Regions from separate parts of the Paenibacillus sp. P4_E11 genome, predicted to be linked through region 2. Evidence: riboswitches for the same ligand, from Rfam matches in the RefSeq annotation. Region 2 holds a riboswitch; each other region holds the start of a gene.
The links. A riboswitch is a leader RNA that binds a small molecule or an ion and turns the genes downstream of it on or off. The one in region 2 is predicted to bind cobalamin.
Positions count from the first base shown of each region.

Region 1 (11,116 bases), on a different contig from region 2:
CTCAAGACAGCGCCGGTGCCTTCGCCCAGGCGCATATCCATCTCCAGCATCGGCTTCAGCCCGATGCCAGCCAGGAGCTGCCGGTGGCCTTGCTCCTGTGACAAATGCGACGGCAGCATGTAGCCTGCTGCCACAGGCGACAGGCGGCTCGCCACTAGCGCAGCCGCCGAAGAAATGAACCCGTCGATCACGACGGGGCAGCGATGCGCGGCGGCGCCGAGGATCACGCCGACGAGGCCGGCGATCTCCAGGCCGCCGAGCGCAGCAAGCGTGTCGAGCGGGTCGCCCGCGTCGACGCGGTTTACTTCCAGCGCGCGGCGTACGACCGCGGCCTTGTGCAGTCGCTTCGCTTCGTCGATGCCAGTGCCGATACCGACTACGGTCTCGGCATCGGCACCGGTCAGCGCCGCGAGTAGTGCCGAACTCGGCGTGGTGTTGCCGATGCCCATCTCGCCTGTCGCGAACAGTCGGTAGCCGCGCTCAACAAGCTCACGTACCGTCTCGACGCCGGCCATGATCGCTTGAGCGGCTTCCTCCCGGCTCATCGCCGGCCCTACGGCGATATTCGCCGTTCCGTACTTCACCTTGCGGGACACGAGCTGTGGATGCGCCATGTCGGCGTTCACGCCAACATCCACGCATACCACATCCGCTCCCACATGACGGGCCAGTACGTTCACAGCGGCTCCGCCGTGCAGGAAGTTCAACACCATCTGTGGCGTCACCTCCTGTGGGAAGGCACTTACGCCTTCTGCGCACACACCGTGGTCGCCAGCCATGATAATGACCGCCTTGCGTGACAAGTCGGGGGCCAATGTGCTGGTAATCCCCGCCACTTGCCAGGCGATCTCCTCCAACCGTCCGAGACTCCCCGGCGGTTTGGTCAATTGATCCAACCGCTGCCGCGCCGCTAAGATAGTCCCTTCATCCAGCGGATGAATCTGCCCAACCCAATCCGTCACGAGCTGTTCTTGTTCGCTATTCACCCTACTGTTAGTCATCCCCAAGCCCCCAATACCAAGTTTGTATACTTCCATTCACGAATAGAGGAACTCAGTTCTTCTATTCGTGATATTATCGCGGCGTTAGCAAGAATAAGAGAACCCTGTTCTTCTATTCACGAGTTTCTTGTCTAGTATATTGTTACTTGGACGTAATAGAGGAACTCAGTTCTCCTATTCGTGAGATTGTTCCATTGTTTATACAAATAGAGGAACTCAGTTCTTCTATTCTCTGGCATTCAGCTTTCTACATCCTGTATTTCCGTTCAGCACTCAAACATTCGGACATCGCCATTTGGAGTTCGTTATTTAGTTGTTGGTTCGTGTTTGGCGTTCAGCATTCGGTGTTCGGTGTTCGGTCTTCGGCATTCAGCATTCGGTGTTCACCGTTCAGCATTCGATCTCCGATGTCCATCCTTCACGCGCCCCTACACCCCTCAAACCCCAACCCACCCGGGCTGCAGCATAATCTGTGGCACGCCACTCACAGGATGCGCCGTAATGATCGGCTCCGTCCCATAGACGGCAGCGATCAGCTCTCGGCGTATCACCTCGTGCGGAGTGCCCACTTGCGCTACGGCGCCATCGTGCAGCACAAGCAGCCGGTCGCAATACTGCGCCGCCAAGTTCAGGTCGTGCAGCACAGCGACGACTGTCAAGTCGGCCTCCGTCTGCCAACGCCGAACGGCGTCCATCATCTGCACCTGGTAGCCGATGTCGAGATACGTCGTCGGCTCATCCAACAGCAGCAGCTTGGGCTGTTGTGCCATCACTTTGGCTAGTGCGACACGCTGCCGTTCGCCGCCACTCAGATGCTCGAGCGTCCGCTCGGCGAGATGGAGCAAGCCCAGCTTCTCCATAATGCCGTCGAGCAGCACGGCCTGATCCTCCGCCTCGTCGCCCAGCCAGTTCTGGAACGGAAACCGTCCCATCTCCACTACGTCCCGAACGGTGAACCCGATCGCAGGCAGAGCATCTTGCTGCAGCACGGCCACCCACTGGGCCATCTCTCGGCGTGAATACGTCCCGATTTCCCGTCCATCCAGCCGAACCGTACCGGATTCCACCGACTCCACACCTGACAGCAGCTTCAGTAAAGTGGACTTTCCACTACCGTTCGGCCCGATAATCCCGAACAGCTCCCCACGATGTACGGACATCTCGACGTCCTTCAAGATCGGCTGACGGTCAAACGACTTGCAAACGTTATGTACAGCAATCATCGTACTCCATCAGCCCTTCATCGTTTTCTTGTGCTTACTGAGTAAATACGCGAAGAATGGCGCTCCCAGAAAAGCAGTGACTACGCCTAACGGAATTTCTGTCGGACTGAGCGCCATCCGAGCCACCGTGTCCGCCCACAACACGTATATACCGCCGCCTATCATTGACAAGGGGATGATCAATCGATAATCAGGGCCAACTATAAGCCTCACCAAGTGCGGAGTAATCAGCCCCACAAACCCAACAACCCCGGATACCGACACTGCTGCAGCCGTCAGTAGGGTCGAGAACACCAGCACCAGCTTTTTCGTACGCTCGACCGGAACACCCAGATGCGCAGCCTGTCTTTCTCCCAGAGCAAATAAGTTCAACGATCGCGAATATATAACTAGCACCACGAATCCAATGACCAAATAAGGTAATACAACGATTGAATAAGACCATCCACGAAGCGCCAGACTGCCCATCAGCCAGAACAAAATCTCATTCACAACACGATTCGACAGCGACACCATAAACGATACCATCGCCCCAAGAAAAGCCGACACCACAACACCGGACAGTATCATCGTCTCCATTTGGAACTTGCCCTGGAAGTTAGCCAATCGGAATACAATCCATAAGCTGATCAAGCCCGTCACGAACGCCACAACCGGAATCGTCCAGTTCCCCAACAACGCATACTGCAGCCCGAATAATATAAGAAAAGCCGCTCCCACGGAAGAACCGGACGCGACACCAAGCGTGTAAGGGTCTGCCAATGGATTGCGCAGCACGCCTTGGAACCCGGCCCCAGCGAGCGACAAAGAAGCGCCTACCAGGATGCCAAGCATAATTCTAGGGAATCGCACCTTCAGCACGATCTGTTCGGACGATTCCGGCCACACAGGGTGGATCCAGTCCCCTACTACCGGTATATGATGCAGCAAAATCAGCCATACGTGTGAAATCGGAAGTCGCGCCGATCCCATCGACAAGCTGATAACCATAGAGAGAACAAGGAGAAGCATCCCTGCTCCTCCCCACAATAACAGCTTTTTCCTCATCCTTATTTCACCAGATCCGGATAGATGGCTTTGGCAATATCAGTCAACCCTTGCGTTACGCGAGGACCCGGGCGGGACAACAGGTTATCGTCCAGACCGACTACGCGGGCATTTTTGAGCGCGTTGATTTTATCCCAGCCGCTGCGGCCGCGAATCGTTTTTTCCAAGTCCGGCACCCCTTTGGCGAACAATATGACATCCGGGTTCGACTGAATAATTTTTTCTTCGCTGATCTTTTTCCAGCCAGTCAAGTCAGATGCTACGTTCACCCCGCCTGCCAGCGTGATCAGATCGTCCATGAACTCACCCTTGCCGACTGTCCAGCCGGGAGAGAATTCGATGTATACTTTTTTCTTCTGATCGTCCTTCAACCCTTTAACCGCATCGACGACCTTCTGTTTCTCGGCTTTCATTTGCGCAATGACTTTGTCTGCCTGCTCCTGGGTATCGGTAATTTTACCATATACAGCTATACGGTCCATCGTTTGATCAACTGTCTTCGGTTCTACAGAGAATAAGTTCAGCTTCAATTCCGTCAGCTTCTCCACCGACTTCTTGTTAAGGGACAGCCCTGCGAACACAATGTCCGGATTCGCCGCAATGATCGCCTCCGTGTTGCCCTGCAGGTTGCCCATCTTCGGCTTCGTTTTGGCTTCTGCCGGATAGTCGTCGTATTCGGTTACCCCTACTATTTTACTGCCCAATCCTAGTGCGAACAACACTTCTGTTTCACTAGGTGAAAGAGATACGATTCGCTCAGGAGCTTTGGCGAACGTCACTTCCTTACCGGATGCGTCCTTCACCGTCAACGGATAAACAGTCTTCTTGCTATTCGCTGCTGTCGGGCTCGGTGCTGGCGTTGATGCCGCAACCTTGGCAGGTTCTTTCACGCCCTCTTTCTCTTTGTCTGCACAGCCGGCCGCACTTAGCGCGACCAGTGCCGCCACAAGCCATATGGCCAATTGTTTCTTCATGCTCAATCTCTCCCCGTCTAACAATAGTTGAGAGCTTGCTTCGCCAGAATAACATGGACACACGCTAAGAAGGAATGTCTAACAAACAAAAACCTCTATCCAGGTGGACAGAGGTTCAGCAAATCGAAGGAAACGCCACAAACATCCATCTTCCGCGGAAGTATGCGAACATTCATTTTCCTGATTCAGCCGGTCCTTTTCCTCGAAGGATTCCATGAGCTTTACTCCATACAGGCAGGTCTCCTGACTTATAGGTTGCTGACTTTCCTCGCCTTCCCATCCTCACGGACAGTGGCTTAATTGAAGAAAATCCCTATATTACAGTGGCGGGACCGTGTCGGATTTGCACCGACTTCCCTTTTAACCGCATGATCGCTAGCAATTGGCTGAACTTGTGCGGCACCTGTTGGGTGTTCCAAAGTATTCGTTTGATCAAGCTTCACGCTATGAATTATAGTTCATGACCTTCATTCTGGCAAGTGTTCCCGATAGTCCTGATTTGTCCTGATAGTCTACTCTCGTGCTCCTAGTAAATATTTTTATTGGATTTATAGTAATAAAATGGTATAACCGAGATGATTTCCTACTCTGAGCATGGAGGCTCAATTCATGATTTTACGTCGAACCTTAGCTTTATCCCTTCTCTGCATCCTGTTGTTTTCCGGCAACGCATTGGCCGAGGACAAAAAGTACAATTGGATCGAAGGCGGCAAGCCCGTACAGCTTGGGAAAATAGCATCCCTGGATCTGGGCACGGATTTCGTTTTTCTTGATTCGGACAACACGAAGCTCATGATGACAGATAGCAAAGACTCACCTAGCGGAAGAGAGATTGGCAGCGTCTACCCGAAAGACCCTAAGCAAAACTGGATCGTCATATTCGAGTATGCGGAGTCCGGACACATCAAGGATGAGGAGAAGAGCAAGATTGATGCGGATGCCATATTGAAAAGCTATAAGAAGGGAACGGAAGAATCCAATAAAAACAGGACCAAGGAAGAGCAGCTCTTCGTAACGGGCTGGGACATCAATCCTTTCTATGAGGACAAAACTCATAATCTGACTTGGTCGATGCTCGCGGAAGATGCACAGAAAGTACCGCTGCTCAACTACAACGTTCGTTACTTGACACGAACCGGTTATATCTCAGCCGTTCTAGTGTCCGATCCCGCGCATCGTGATGCCGACCGCAAAGTATTGACCGAGCAAATCTTGCCGAAGTTGACCCCTACACAAGGACAACGGTACGAAGATTTCAACGCCTCAACGGACAAGGTGTCCGAGTTAGGATTAACCGCACTCATTCTCGGGGGCGCAGGGTTGGTTGTCGCCAAGAAGGTTGGTCTAATTGCGTTGATCGTGCTGCTAGCCAAAAAATTCTGGATTGTCGTTGTAGTTTTACTAGGTGCTGGTTGGAAATTCGCCAAAGGAATTCTCAATCGCAGACAGCAACCCAATCAACAGCCTCCAAATATTGAAAGTTGATTCATTCCACACCCTAGTTGAGTAAAGATCGGCATGGTGTGACATCCTATAGAGGAGCGTCAACATCATAGCGAATAGGGGGTTTTCCCAGTGACCACGTCCAAAAGACTTCGAGAAAACGCGAGCAAAATGCGCAAGCAAACGCAGCACCCTCATGGGAAAGTTAAATCTCTGAAGGAACTCTCTGAAGAATAGACGAATCGCCGCTTATGAAGTCTGTACGCTTGGCAAGCCGGAAGAGCCCTGCTCCTCCGGCTTTTTCTTATACCGTGCGAATCCCGGAAGAACACGAAACCATCTCCCGTTCACCGAGAGATGGTTTTGTATTCTATACTTTTCTCAACCTTTAGATCAAGTTCACTTGCTTCATGCAAGCTTTCACAATCTCCTGACGCTCTGCATTCAGTGGCTTCATATAATCAGGGTGGAACGATCCTTCGAATCCGAGCAGGTTCATCGAGTGAGTGAAGGCTGGGAATACACCGACTTGTATGAACGTATCGCGTACTAGTAAGATGTCATCCAATGCTTGAGCAGCCGTTACGCTGTCGCCTTTAGCCAGTGCCTTGTACATTCTGGACCCTATTGCCGCAGTACAGCTGAACATCCCGTCCAGATTTTGTCGGATTCCATACGCGTAAGCGGCATCGAACAGATCAAGTCCACTGAACATGACGCTGAACGCAGGATTGACGGAAGCCTTAAGTCTCGACAGCACACGTGCGGTCGTCAAGTCACCTGTCTTGATCCCGGCTATATTAGGAACAGTCATCAGCTGTGCCGCAGTATCTGCTGTGATCTTACTCTGTGTCACGACGGTCAGATCATACAAGTAAATAGGGAATGGTGATGTTGAGGCAAGTGCCGTGAAGAATGCCTTGATATCCTCTTGGGACATCGGATAATAGTAAGGCGTAGTCATGACGACTCCGTCAATATCAAGTCCTCGCAGCTCTTCGATTCTCTCCTTCACGCGACCGATCGAATTGTCCATTACACCGACAAGGACTGGGCTTGCGCCTTTCACGGTATCAACGACGGTACGGGCAATACGAACTGGTTCACTTGCTTTAATATACGGTTGCTGTCCCATCGATCCCATGACCAGGAGCGCCGCAGCGCCCGCTTGGACTTGATCCTCAACATGACGCTGTAAACTCGAAACGACGACCTCTCCCGCATTGTCAAGCGGAGTGCCAAGTGCTGTAATAAATCCATCAATATGCATACATTTTCTCTCCCTGTAGTGGCTGTAAGCCTATTTTTTTAGGTTTCACAATAGTGGTCGATCAGCTTCCCCTGAAATCGCCATTTATAATATGGTCAGACCACAAGAGACAAAACGCTCAACCATGGTTTGCATGTTCCTTCCATTTCAAATCAGCACGGCTGGTAATCACCCGACCTGTCCTGGTCTTACCATCCTATACCCTTATGTTAAGTTTACGAGTTTCCGCCACATTCGTCAATACTATTTCACCAACTCCTAACCGAATTCGTCATTACCGAACAAATGTAGAAGCCACTGGGCATTCTTCACTGCTTCAATGGTCGAAGCTATGCGAAGTCCACGGATATGGGGCTTTTCCAAGCCATATAAAAAAACTGAATCCCCCCTATGCGGTGAGGCGATTCAGTCTTCTGGTTGGTACAGGAATATGGATTTGATTAGCGGTGTCTATTGCTTAATGGAATTCCATTTGTTTTTTGCGGGTAGTGCCCAAAGTCTTTATCTTTTCGGACAGCCCCCTTTTGTATGTATGGTCTATTATTGGCCCCAATAGAACGTGAGCGAGATTTGACGAGAGTTTCCCCCAGCATCCGTTAACGTGCCTGTTACATTCATTTGGTTCGAGTTGTTGCCGAGAATCTTCAGCTTACTGACGGACAAGCCGTTGTGTTGCGCATCCAAGCTGCCGAGGAAGTTGATCAGGTCCAAGGACGCCGCGGTTCCCCCGGTTAGATGCTGCGTGAATTGCAGGGACGCATAATTCGCCAGGTTTACGCCTTGCACAGATGTGACCCTAAATGTGGCGTCTTCATCCGACGTGATCGTTCCCGATGTTAAGTAAGCGTTGGACGCCAGACTGATACTGCCGCTGCTCCCGCTTGTGATTGCCACATTGTTGCCGTTGATGGTAGCTGCGATGATGCTCGGTGCGGTCGTGTCTTCCTGTGTTGGTGTTGGTGTTGGTGTTGGTGTTGGTGTTGGTGTTGGTGTTGGTGTTGGTGTTGGTGTTGGTGTTGGTGTTGGTGTTGGTGTTGGTGTTGGTGTTGGTGTTGGTGTTGGTGTTGGTGTCTTCGTTGGCGTTGGTGTTGGTGTTGGTGTCTTCGTTGGCGTTGGTTCAGCTGATTGTTTAGCCTCTACGTACGCTTGTTGTCCGCCATACGCGCCCACGACAAGATCAGAGCGGGTAGCAAGACTGCCTCCGTCGCTTCCCTTCGGCAGAATATTATTGTCCACTGCTTGCTTGATGGCATCGCTGTACCAAGGTGTACCCGTTGTGTCTACTTTTTTGCCTAACCCTTTAACTAAAAGTGTAGCCATTTGCCCCAAGGTCGCACTGTCACTTGGAGCGAAGGTAGTATCTGTCATGCCATCGATTAATCCAGCCTTTTTCGCCGCTTCGATATAGGGAATAGCCCAACCGTTGGCAGCGTCGTCACTCTTCACGTCGCTAAAAGACGAGGATTTGACAGAGTTGTCGATTTTAACGCCGTAAATCGAGGCCACCACTTTGGCCATTTGCGCCCGCGTCATATTCTGATCGATTCCGAAAGAGTCCTGACTGACACCGTCGAAGACACCTTTTGACAGCAACGCATCTATTTTGGCCTTAAGCGCTGCATCGATGCCCGCCAAATCTTTAAAATCAGCCGACGTTTTTGAGTCTGCTCCGGCGACTACACTTGGCAAGAGCAGAACAAGTCCTAACGGTAGCAGCAACCACTTTGAAAACTTCTTTTTCATTTACAATGTTCTCCTTTTCATTTAGTAAATTTTTGCTAAGACTTTATATCGGTTTATTCATCTATTTTGTTTAGCTCGGCAATAAAATATGGTGTGGAAACCTGCCATCACTTGTGGTATGGTTCAGCATATCATCATTAAAAGCGAAACTCCCGTACGAACAGGTTGTACATTTACACCGGTACGGGACTCGTCTTATGTCATGGCAGCCTTCGCAGACCAGTAGCTTAAATCCATTCTTCGGATTGCCACAACCTTGGAATTTGCTCACTTCTTTTTCAAATTGGAACGGATCTTTTTTCCGTGCTTCTCCACGAATCGATCCCAGTGTCTATTCTCATCAAAGAATATGCGTTTTAGAATACGGCTCCATACCCTTACCAAAATGTGAATAAAGGATGAAGCCCCCTTCACCTCAAAAACTTATAAACTAAATTCTAATAGGTCAAGGATAAACGCCTAACGGCGTCCTTTGACGCCGTGCGTTTGCCGAGACGATGAACAATCAGCGGAGTTATACTTTCTGAATCGTCAAAAAAAGAGGAACCTAGGTCCCTCTTTCGTTATCCGATCGGAACATATGTCGGATGTCCGCTGGTCTTATTTCTCCATGATGGCTTTCAGCACTTGCTTGGACTTTTCCTTGTCTTTAGCTCGGAACGGGATGTAGGCGATCACTTCGGAGCCCTTGTAACCCAAGTCCTTCAACCACTTAGTATTCGTAACCGGAACGCCATATAACGTACCGTTGTACACACCCACTGGATAATCTTCTTTCTTGAACGTATCGTCCAAACTAATATACCCTTCCTGGCTAGCGAATATGTCGAATTGCTGCTTCGGCACGATGAACAAACCATTATCTCCCGCCGCAAGCTCTACAACCAGCTTATCCAGACTGAACATCGGGCTGACGAATAATGATACGGTTGGCGTCTCTCCGACCTTATCCTTAAGTGATGCTTCCATCTCGTCGCTCTTGTTGAAAGGTGCATTTTCTGGAAACATGACAAACACTGGTACGTCTGATTTCGGTCCGCCGCATCCGGCCAATACGCTAACAATTAAGACAATTACGATGGCAAGCGACCACTTCTTCTTCCTCATCTGCCGTTTCTCCCCTTAGGTCCGTATCCTCTAACATTCTCTACTCTCCAATTCTTGCAACTCTATCATATCATAATGGAGGCTACGGATAAAACGCCAGGTTCCCCCTTCGTTGGAAAAAAGTAAGACCTAGCAGGAAAACCCCGCTAGGTCTTTGTCGTACGAGTTCGGTCCATCCCCTACTACTTGGACTTTCTCATGAATTCATTAATCTTATCATCCAGTTTACGGCTAATTTCCACGACGATCTCGGCAGTGAGTGACTGGTTATCCAGGAAAGCCTGCTCCATCGTCCTACGCAATCGAACAATTTCATCTTCCAACGAGACGGGTTCCGGTTGTTCCGGCTTTGAGGAATTCTTCTTGAGACGGTATGACCAACGAATCGGTTTCGATTGCTCCTGTACCAGACTGTGATTGGATAATCGAACCATACTTGTTTCATAATACATAGAAATCCCTCCTTCCGTTTCAATCTTTGACAAAGATCGCTGTTTGCTGCATGGCAATTATGACCATTATACCAGAAATGAACAATTTTCGAGAGTGCCTAATGCACTATCCCTACTGCATTCCGCTGTCTATCCGACTCTAATTTTGTCGACAAAAGTAGAGATCCGATCCAGCGCCTCGGTTAACTGAGTTGTAGAGGTCGCATAGGAACAGCGGATGTAACCCTCTCCTCCTAGACCGAACACTTGACCGGGCACTGCCGCAACCTTGCCTTCAAGCAACAGTCGCTGACAGAACTCCTCCGAAGTAAGTCCGGTTGCAGCGATAGATGGGAACGCATAGAAAGCACCTTGAGGTTCATGACATTCCAGCCCGATTTCGCGGAACCCTTTCACGACTAATCGGCGTCGCTGGTTATAGGCTTCCATCATCCGTTCCATCTCATCCATCCCGTTCGTCAACGCTGCATAGGCAGCGACCTGGCCCATAACGGGTGCACACATGACCGTGTATTGATGAATCTTGAGCATAGCCGCGATCAGCTCGCGGTGCCCACAAGCATAACCCATCCGCCAACCGGTCATCGCGAATGCTTTGGAAAAACCGCTGACCAGAATGGTCCGGTCCTTCATGCCCGGCAATGAGGCGAAGCTGACATGCTTTGTTCCGTACGTGAGCTCTGCATATATTTCATCGGAAATGACGATCAGGTCATTCTCTTCCACGATCTTCGCAATCGGCAGCCAATCTTCACGGGTCATGATGCCTCCGGTCGGATTGCTCGGGTAACAGACGATCAACACCTTCGATTTCGGTGTAATCTTGGCACGCAGCGACTCTGGCGTAAGCTTGAAT
Region 1 is NZ_JBFUIX010000063.1:20,248-31,363, forward strand. Features, by position in the region: gene cobT (nicotinate-nucleotide--dimethylbenzimidazole phosphoribosyltransferase) at 1-1,001, opposite strand, end outside; gene AC1DWB_RS21775 (heme ABC transporter ATP-binding protein) at 1,439-2,224, opposite strand; gene AC1DWB_RS21780 (FecCD family ABC transporter permease) at 2,234-3,271, opposite strand; gene AC1DWB_RS21785 (ABC transporter substrate-binding protein) at 3,274-4,245, opposite strand; cobalamin riboswitch at 4,462-4,667, opposite strand; gene AC1DWB_RS21790 (DUF2167 domain-containing protein) at 4,855-5,730, shown strand; gene AC1DWB_RS21795 (DUF6254 family protein) at 5,821-5,925, shown strand; gene AC1DWB_RS21800 (dihydrodipicolinate synthase family protein) at 6,077-6,958, opposite strand; gene AC1DWB_RS21805 (S-layer homology domain-containing protein) at 7,499-8,701, opposite strand; partial or broken gene AC1DWB_RS21810 (transposase zinc-binding domain-containing protein) at 8,853-9,085, opposite strand; gene AC1DWB_RS21815 (hypothetical protein) at 9,302-9,808, opposite strand; gene AC1DWB_RS21820 (aspartyl-phosphate phosphatase Spo0E family protein) at 9,991-10,260, opposite strand; gene AC1DWB_RS21825 (aminotransferase class I/II-fold pyridoxal phosphate-dependent enzyme) at 10,390-11,116, opposite strand, start outside.
Region 1: linked by a shared signal. The riboswitch ahead of AC1DWB_RS21785 (ABC transporter substrate-binding protein) and the one ahead of AC1DWB_RS17695 (hypothetical protein) in region 2 are both predicted to bind cobalamin.

Region 2 (5,014 bases):
GCCATTCCTACATGGTACACCTTTTCACCTGGCAATACAAAGAGACTGCATATCATTCGACTACGCTACCTCAACTTCTAAGGGACAGTCGCTGCTCCGGCTTCCAATACAATAGCGCCGCCTTAAAGTGGTGTACATAGACTACTTTTCCATCCACCGTACTGGTGTAGCGAAGCAGGATGTTCATCGCCTCGGTCCGATCAAAGTCCGGGGTCAGGATGCCGTTCAAATTTTGCTCAATAAACTGCTGCTCACTCGCATAGGTGTATGTTCTTTGCAGATCGATAATCTTACAGTTTACGTCAATGCCAAGGCCATACAACAGGTTGGTCAGATGGATATAATCGCGACGTGAAAACTTGATGCGGTATCCCAACTCCTGATGAATATCCCAATAATGCGGCTTCTTCGGTCCACTCGTCATCCCGATCATCGCCAATCGTCTGGCCCCATTATTAAGATTGATCCGAGCTTGATCAATATCCTGCATCCGGTAATAGCAATTGACCCCGAACACGACATCCGCCAACTCATCACCCGGCATCTCTTCCCACTTGGCGTGAACATAGCTCATGTTGGTGAGGCCCATCTCAGAAGCGCCTCTTTCCAGGAATCGCAAGACGCTGCCTGTCGTTAGGCGCCCACACCGCCGCTTCGAGCAGCGCAGAGATTTTCTCTGTTTCTACTTCTTGAGCCTTGCAGCTTCTTACCGCTCTACGGTTTCGCAATATTTGCTGGATCGACATTTACTTGATCTCCTTGTTATAGAGCTCGCAAGCATTCAACCAATTCTGGATCATCCCCGGATTGGAGGCAAAATGAACATGCGGGTAGCCTGCGACCAAGTTTCCGACTGCATATCCTTCTGGTTTGGTACCTGCACGCCCTTGGGACTCAAAAGCCGGAGCAAGTCGCAGCTGTTCACCAGGCTGGAATGTCGAGTAATGAAACTCATGCCCTCTGGCGATGTCCCCGGTTCCAAGCAGGAAGTTACCGTCCATCCCGGTCACTTCTCGATAGCCTAATGCCGCGAACTTCGTCTGCATCACGACTTGGCCTTGGATCAGACCGACCATGGGATAACGGTTGCCTTGCGTATCTTCAATCGAATCCGTCAAGAACATGAAACCGCCGCATTCTGCCAGAGTGGGCAGTCCTTGTTCTATCCGTTGCTTGAACGATTCCTTAACCACGGTCAGCTCAGCTAATCGCCCAGCGAACTCCTCGGGAAAGCCACCGCCGATATAGAGGCCGTCTGCATCAGCAGGAACACGCTCGCCTGCCAATGGGGAGAAGAAGACTAGCTCTGCCCCTGCCTGCTCGAGCAACTCCAGATTTTCCGGGTAATAGAAATGAAAAGCGGCGTCCTTGGCTACAGCCAGGCGTATACCGCGCTTCGAAGTCGGCTGATCCGTGAAAAGCGGCGATTCATTCAGAAGACGCAGCGGAAGTGAAAGCGGCGGACTTTCAGCGATTTCCAGAAGCCGATCCAAGTCGATATGCTCGGCTACTTGCTCCCCTAGCCGTGTGAAGAAGGGTTCGAGCTCCCCCCTACCGATAGAGGGAACGAGTCCGAGATGACGCTCAGGAATACCGAGCTGCATGTCCCGCTTCAAGTGCCCAATGACGGGAACGCCGCATTCCTGCTCAATCGCGTCCTTCACCAGCTTGTAATGACTTTCACTTCCCGCTTTGTTGGCGATAATGCCACCGATCCGTACGCCAGGGGAGAACGACTGGAAGCCTTTCACTATGGCAGCTGTGCTGCGGGCCATACTCTGGACATTGAGCACCAGAAGAACGGGAGCCTCTACAATTTCACTTATATGCGCCGTACTCCCCTCGTTAGAGAGCGAGCTTCGACCATCGAACAACCCCATAACCCCTTCTATGATGGAAATGTCCGCCCCTTTACTGCCTCGATTGAATACTTCCCGAACACAATCTTCGTTCATCATCCAACTGTCCAGGTTACGGGATGGCCTTGACGTTACGGCTGTATGGTAGGTGGGATCGATATAATCCGGTCCACACTTGAAGCCTTGCACGACTAGCCCTCGCTTGCGCAAGGCGGACATGATGCCGATAGTTAGCGTTGTTTTGCCTACACTGCTTCCTGTTCCAGCTATGATCAACCTGCGTTGAATTGCTTCTTGGTTTTGCTTATTCATGTTGAACGACTCCTACGGAAATTGTCACGTTTCCTGATTTTTTCTTGACCAGACTGAGGCTTTCGAGTGCGCCAAGCGAAATAATGATGATAAGTCCTTGGTACTGCGGGAACAGGGCAGGGAACGGCAGCCGCGCACTTCCTTCGAACAGCTGAACCGAGCGCTCCGCTTCGTCCCCTCTGCCGAACTTGCTCATATATTAGACATCTACCGCTTGGCCCAAGCTCCCCTGCAGCGTTCTCGCCATTTCTACGCCATGCTTCGTAATCGCCACGACGGCATAAGTTCCGCTTACGCGGATTGTCGGAATCTCCCCTTCTTGCAGCGACAACATCATGACTTGATCCCTCGGCGGTAGCGGTGTGTGAACGCCTTGTCGTACAGCTTGGAACGATACTCATCCTTGTGATGAATATTCGGATCAAGCGCCCACCCGGCAAGAATCATCGCGTGGGAACGAATGTCCTTCTCCCGCATGTCGGCTTCCATAAGCGGCAGGCGCTTTTCACAATCCCGACCGTAGTATCCGGGGAACGATACTTGAGCAATATTTTTTGCGTCTCCACGATTTGACGGGTTCTCCGTGTACACACCAGCGTCGCCACTTGAGATAACCGCTACTTTTTTACCAGCCTTAGCCTGACGAACGGCTTCCTGTGCGCGGCTCACTTCTTCAGTCATACCGGTGCGAACGACAAGCTGATCCGTTAGTAGCTCTGCAATGATGTCGACGTAAGTGCTATAGCCGATGATTAGCAATTTGCCTTTAATACCCCATGCCTCCCTTACACTGAAAAAAACATAAAAAAAGCATTTCCAACATGGTGAATGTTAGAAATGCTTGGATCTCGACATGAAAAGTAGTTTCCACGAAAAAACAGAAAACACCAATATGACGAACTAGCCTATCTCTAACACTCCCTAATTCCACGTAGGGTCGTAGTGCTGTTGAAATAGGCAGGTCTCCTGACTTGGATTCATTCTCGACGCCTTCCCAGATCTACTGATCCAGTGGCGATTGACGAGAAATGCCTTGTTATAAAGGCAGTCTTTACAGTGGCGGGTCCGTGCCGGCATTACACCGGTCTTCCCTTTTAACCAGACTATTGCGAGTCCGGCACCTATTCCCTTGCATATGCAATTGTACTTGCTATCTTACCACTGCATTTTTAAGAAGTCTAATAGATTGTTAGATTCATCGATGTTCATTCAACAGGACATTTCGATAATCACTTGGATTCATGCCAACCATTCGTTTGAAAATTTTATTGAAATGCCGGTAATTTTCCAGACCGACCAGCTCAGCGATTTCGTGTGTCCGAAAATTTGTAGTTGTAATTAGTAGCTTGGCTTTGTTGATCCGCAGCTCCATGATATATTGAGTAAACGTTCGACCAGTCGCTTTTTTGAACATGGCGCTGAAATATGGTGCGCTGTAGCCAGCTTGTGCGGCCACTGATTCCATACGATAAGACTTGCTAACATCAGCTTTCAGTTGCTGAATGACATACTCCATGACGTCGTTCGGGTGACTGGGCACATGATCACTGATTGGCATGTGCTCAGCATAGACGTGCCCCTCTAGCTTAGGTATAAGCTTCTTTAGCGTTTCGGCAAGCAACGTATCTTGTGCCATGCAGTCTTCCTTCAACAAATACGACGATGCACCCAGATCGATCGCCTTCTGCGCGAGGTGAAAGTCACTATGGCAACTTAAAATGACCATAATCGGCATCTCCTGTTCCAGCTTGGTCAGCTCAACCATCATCTCGATTCCACCCATAACCGGCATCGTCAGATCCGTGACCAGAAAGTGGGGTTTGTGCTCTTTACACAACAGCAACCCTTTTTCCCCGTTCGTCGCCTCCCCCACAACATGGAACAGACCGTATTTCTCGGTGATCATCTGCTTATACACTTCGCGAGCCGGCTTCTCGTCTTCGACAATGATCACTTTATATGGTGCCATATTATGAAGTATCCTTTCTTTCGTAGTCCAGTCTACCGTTAGGAATGAAGATAGAGACAACCGCTCCGTTCCCCATGTTATGAATTTGAAAGTCCGCTTGCTCGCCATAAAGCAGTCTAACCCGCTCCCATACGTTTTTCACGCCGATGCTCTCACCCGGCAGACCTTGTATCAAATTAGTATAAAGCGCTTTCAGCCGATCCGGATCAAATCCTATGCCATTATCTTCAACTTGCAGCAGGACTTTTTCTTCCGAAACCTGGATAGCCCGAACGGTTATTAATCCTTCATCGTCTTCCTTGGCCAAAATACCGTGGAACAGTGAGTTTTCGATCAAAGGCTGTAAAAGCAATTTTGGAATGAGCATTTCGTTTAGACGCTCTTCTATCTCTAATTTCAGGAAAATACGACGATCGTACCGCAGCTGAATTATGCTCACATAATCGGTTAAATAACTCAACTCCCGGGAAAGCGGAACGAGTTGTTCGTAGTTTTCCATTGAATATCGCAGGATCGAGATCAGACTGCGCATCATCGACTTGATTTTTTTATAATTCCTAAGCGTGGCGTAGACGCTGATCGTGTTCAAGGTGTTGTACATCATGTGCGGGTTAATTTGTGACTGCAGCACGCGGATTTCATTACGTCGCTTCATTTCCTCGGATTTCTGTAAATCCTCCACAAGCAATTGCAGTCGGGAAGCCATCTTGTTCAACATTACACCTAAATCGCCGATTTCGTTGTTTGGATACTTCTTGTCTTGCGTGGTGAAATCTCCCTTCTGGATAAGCTGCATATGACGTCTGAGTCGTTGCAGAGGGCTATATAGGCTGTATCCTATTGCCAACGAAACGATCAGACCTAGCAGCATCAA
Region 2 is NZ_JBFUIX010000045.1:10,789-15,802, forward strand. Features, by position in the region: gene AC1DWB_RS17665 (hypothetical protein) at 71-589, opposite strand; gene AC1DWB_RS17670 (nitroreductase family protein) at 591-746, opposite strand; gene AC1DWB_RS17675 (cobyrinate a,c-diamide synthase) at 747-2,171, opposite strand; gene AC1DWB_RS17680 (hypothetical protein) at 2,164-2,367, opposite strand; gene AC1DWB_RS17685 (hypothetical protein) at 2,371-2,508, opposite strand; partial or broken gene AC1DWB_RS17690 (precorrin-4 C(11)-methyltransferase) at 2,505-2,654, opposite strand; partial or broken gene AC1DWB_RS17695 (hypothetical protein) at 2,663-2,927, opposite strand; cobalamin riboswitch at 3,111-3,311, opposite strand; gene AC1DWB_RS17700 (response regulator transcription factor) at 3,367-4,140, opposite strand; gene AC1DWB_RS17705 (sensor histidine kinase) at 4,142-5,014, opposite strand, start outside.

Region 3 (4,987 bases), on a different contig from region 2:
AGAGAAGGAAAATGGCATGGTTTATGATCAAATAATGAAGTAAAATAATAGCCATAGAGCATCTTTTTTCAGTTCAGATTAGGGGGCAGTCGTATGCGCAAACTAGTAACCTTATTCGCAGAGCAAAAGGAAACGCAACCCTATGGGTCGATCAACCAACCTAACGGCCTCATCAGTACGGTCCATAATCGTGCTGCTTGTTGGCTGGAGCCCATTGGGGCTGATGGGGAGACGCATTCTGCCTTCCAGTTCCGTCTCCCATTCGGGGTCGTGATCGGAGACAGCATTAGTGCGGGTTCTCCCCAAACTAGAAGCAGAATGCAAGTAGATGGTGCACCTGGGTTCAGTCCCGAGCATAACAATGTACCGGGTCAGTTGTCTTATGAACTGGGAACGATTACGGGGCTGCATTGGTACAATCACGGGATTGGCGGTCAGCGGACCGATGAGATCTGGGCGAGATGGCGTCGTGATGTGTTAGGGGAAACCATCGAGCTGGGAGACAGCCGTGGTGCGAAAACACTGGAAGGCAAGCCCTACGCCTTATTTATCGTTGCGGGAATTAACGATGTGTTCCAGAATCGCGATGACGCCTTCATCCAACGTTATTGGATTCATATGGCGAAGAGTGCGAAGGAGCATGGCATTCTCAGCATATTTTCCAATATGGGTGAACATAATGCCGCTACTCCAGCTTGGCGTGATCAGATTCGCAGGTTGAACACATGGATGAGTGAGCATCTACCAGCATATGGTGCTACTGTAGTAGACTTCTATGAATGGTCTAAGGATCACGAGCGTGGAATCGGTGTTAACCCTGGTTTATTCGTCGATGACGTTCATCCATCCAGAAGCGGATTCCAGTCACTCGCACACCACTTTGCCGCACAATGGACCAGTATTCCAATCTACCTTCAGGGCATTCAACTCGAAAGCGTGATAGATACGGATGCTCCGCTTGATTCATATAGTAGGCCTCGCAACATCGAAGTAGAACTAGCATCGAACTATGTTCGTTTGGAAAATATTGAGCGTGAATCTATGGAATCTATGAACCGAGCCGTTCAATTCGTACCGATTAACTCGGATGGAACAGGTAATTTGATACAAATCCACATAAAGTCTACGCACCAAAAGTGTGATTACAGCGGCTTTTCGAAGGTTCGGGCAGTGCTAGGCTCGTGGCAGAGAACCTAACATGAAAAAAAGGTGGTTGCTTAGACGAACTTTTATGCTATATAATAGATACATACAGGATAGTAACAGGATATATCTAGGTGTAATTTTATACAGGTAATATACAGATAAACGAATTGCGATTGAAAGCCATTGAAACACTGAGTAAGCTGACCGTAGTTAATTCCATCGGGAGGTGAAGTAAACCACACTGTATTTTTGGATGTAATGAAAGCGTTTGCTGAAATCGAATTTTAAAGCAAGTATCCTAGGGAGGTCGTCGCATTGAAGAGAATGAATCAAGCTATCTTATTGACTATGGCGTCTGCACTTGTATTAAGCGCTTGCAGCAGCAAGACCAATACTGCCACACCTACGCCAGCCAAGTCTAATGAGCCTACTAAATCTGCTGCACCTACTAAGGAAAAGCTCAGCCTTACCTGGATGGTAGGCGTTCCTACCAATACTTCCAGTCTTCCTAGCGGTGATAAAGATTTCATTAAGAAAGCAATTGAAGAGAAGTTCAATGTCGAGATCAAGCTGGATTTCATGTCCATTGGACCGGATTTCACCAATAAGCTGAATACGATGATTGCGTCAGGCAGCGCACCGGATATGTTCCAAGCGGAAGGTACTGCAACGACCAAGTATGTGACAGACGGCGTACTGGCGGATCTGACCAATTACGTAACACCGGCTAAAATGCCGAATTATTTCAAATGGGTAAGCGATGTAGAAATGAAGCGTTACCAAGTGGGCGGCAAGTTCATGCGCGCTCCAGTACCGTTCGAGAAAACCTCCTATGCGTCCTATTATGTGCGGAAAGACTGGATTGATGCATTGAATGCAAAGGATCCTAACTTGAAGCTGAAAGTGCCTACCAATTATGATGAAATGATCGCGGTTATGAAGGCGTTTACGTTCAACGATCCAGATGGCAACGGTAAGAATGACACGTATGGTTTTACAACAGCCGGTTCAGGTACGTCAATCACTGGTGATTTCCCGGAATGGTATAAGAATGGCTTGGTACCAGGATTCTTCATCGACAAAGACAATAATTTCATCGATAGCGGAACGAACTTGCGTACGGCCAAAGTAATTGATGATATTCGTAAAACGCTTGATCTGAAAGTTGTCGATCCGGACTGGTTTCTCAACAAAGCAGGCGATGCAGCTACCAAAGTTCAACAAGGTAAAGTAGGGATTTTCTACTCTGGTGTACGTGACATTGCATTTGACAACACGAATAACAGTACACAGAAGAAGACCCGTGAAGTGACCGGGAACCAGAAAGCCGAGTTTGCAGCATTCCACGTTGCTGGTGATTTGCCAGTCGCGTACGAACCGCTTCCAGGCGTTCCGTTCTTATTCAATGCCAAGACAGATCCTAAGAAGATCGAACGTACCATCGAAATTTTAGATTGGCTTGCAACCCCAGATGGCTACCTTCTGGCGAACGTAGGTAAAGAAGGCGTTCATTATAAGAAGGAAGGCAACAAAGTCACGCTGATTCAAGATGCAATTAAGAAAGATATCGGGGATAATGGTAACTTCACAGAGATATGGGGCAGTGTATTCAGCTACAACGTTAAAGATCCATCCCGTGCGCTTGGTATCACGATTGTAGATCCTCGTGAGACCGATCATGATCGTGCCATCCTTGAAGTGATGAAGAAGAACAAATTTTATGTACTTGGTACAAACGTATCACCACCTGTAGGTTTGGATATTGGTTCTTACCGTACTCAAATGCGCGCTAAACAAGTGAAAGTGCTGTTTGAGGAGAAAGACTCCAGCAACTGGCCGAAGTATTTAGCAGAACTGTTGGATACGTATAAGGCAAAAGCTATCTTCGATGCATACGGTGAACAAGTTACGACCGCTCTTGGTAAAAAAGTTACATTCAAAACAGACTGAGTCGAGTAAGAAAGGGGCTTGCGGATTATTGATCTGCAGGCCTCTTTTTCTATCGCTTTTCCATGCCCTTCCATTGACAATTTCAATATATTGATATATTGTTGAGATCGACAACTACATATTGATATGAATGGGTGCCTAGCTAGGTAAATCTAGTGTAGGCTTAATAGGGAAATTCGGTACGTACGAGCGAGTACGAGCAATCCGATGCGGTCCCGCCACTGTAACAGAGAAGCTCGATCCAACAGCCACTTGTCGTGAGACTGGGAAGGCGGATAGAGTGATGAATCTGGAGCCAGGAGACCTGCCCTTCATAATGGCACATTGAACCTACGGGAGATAGGGAAGTGTCGGACAAGCTTGCAAGTTCGTGTTAAGCAACGCTTTCCTGTTGAGAGGCAGGTAGGTGTATCATAGCGTGAATTACAAGGCGTGTCTGACTTTCTATCACAAGTCAGATGCGCCTTTTCATATGGGCAGCTTGGAGTGGAAAGGGTGGAATTAGCGTGCTGGTCGTCTACGATTCAAGAACAGGGAATGTAGAAAGATTCGTGAAGAAACTAGGCTTCAGAGCGATAAAATTACAAGATTGCGAGAGTGCGGCGATGGACGAGCCGTACGTAATGATTACTTATACAACTGGCTTCGGGCACGCTCCGGAGCAGGTGATGTCCTTTCTATCCCGCAACCGCACCTTGTTAAGAGGTGTCTCGGCAAGTGGGAACCGGAATTGGGGAGCCTCATTCGCGAAGAGCGCGGATAAGATTTCGGAGTTGTATGGGGTACCGATCGTACATAAGTTCGAACTTTCTGGAACGGCTATTGACGTAGAACAATTTCAAGAGGGGATGAGACGAGTTGCAGCATATTGAATTGAACAACCAGCTGATGCAAAGAACGGAAGACGGCTTTTACGATCTGGAGAAGGACCGCGAGGCGGCGGCTGCCTTCATGGTGGAGGTACAAGCGAAGAGCGTTCCATTCGGATCGCTGCGTGAGAAGCTGGACTACTTGATCAAGGAAAATTATTATACGAACGTATTCGATCACTATACATACGAGCAAGTGGAGAACGTATACCGCTTGACGGAGGAAGCGGGATTCCGATTCCAATCCTACATGGCGGTTTCGAAGTTTTATAAGGACTATGCCCTCAAGACGAACGACAAGGGGTTGTATCTTGAGCGTTACGAGGATCGGGTTGCCATCGTGGCGCTGTTCCTGGGGCACGGCGATGCAGAGCTTGCCGAGCGGATCGCTCTGGCGATGGTGGAGCAGCGTCTACAGCCGGCCACCCCGACGTTCTTGAACGCCGGGAAGAGCCGTCGCGGCGAGATGGTATCCTGCTTCCTGCTGGAAGCCGACGACTCACTCAACTCGATCAACTATGTGATCGGGACTTGCATGCAGCTGTCCAAGATCGGCGGCGGAGTCGCCGTCAACTTGTCCAAGCTGCGGGGGCGTGGAGAGCCGATCAAGGGCGTGGAGGGCGCAGCGAAAGGCATTATGCCGATCCTGAAGCTGCTGGAGGATTCGTTCTCCTATGCGGATCAGATGGGCCAACGCAAGGGCTCTGGAGCGGCTTATTACAACATCTTCGGCTGGGACGTTATGGAGTTCCTAGACTGCAAGAAGATTAACGCAGATGAGAAATCGCGGATCAAGACATTATCGATCGGGTTGATCGTTCCGGACAAGCTGTACCGGCTGGCGGAAGAGAACAAGCCTCTGACGGTATTCGGCTCCTACTCTGTCTTCAAGGCGTATGGCAAGCACCTCGACGATCTGGACATCGATGAAATGTACGAGGAGCTGCTGGAAAATCCACTGGTGACGAAAAAGACGGTGATGAGCGCCCGTGAGATGCTGACCAAGATCGCCTCGATCCAGC
Region 3 is NZ_JBFUIX010000014.1:35,798-40,784, forward strand. Features, by position in the region: gene AC1DWB_RS08310 (SGNH/GDSL hydrolase family protein) at 94-1,197, shown strand; gene AC1DWB_RS08315 (type 2 periplasmic-binding domain-containing protein) at 1,462-3,096, shown strand; cobalamin riboswitch at 3,212-3,422, shown strand; gene nrdI (class Ib ribonucleoside-diphosphate reductase assembly flavoprotein NrdI) at 3,603-3,968, shown strand; gene nrdE (class 1b ribonucleoside-diphosphate reductase subunit alpha) at 3,955-4,987, shown strand, end outside.
Region 3: linked by a shared signal. The riboswitch ahead of nrdI (class Ib ribonucleoside-diphosphate reductase assembly flavoprotein NrdI) and the one ahead of AC1DWB_RS17695 (hypothetical protein) in region 2 are both predicted to bind cobalamin.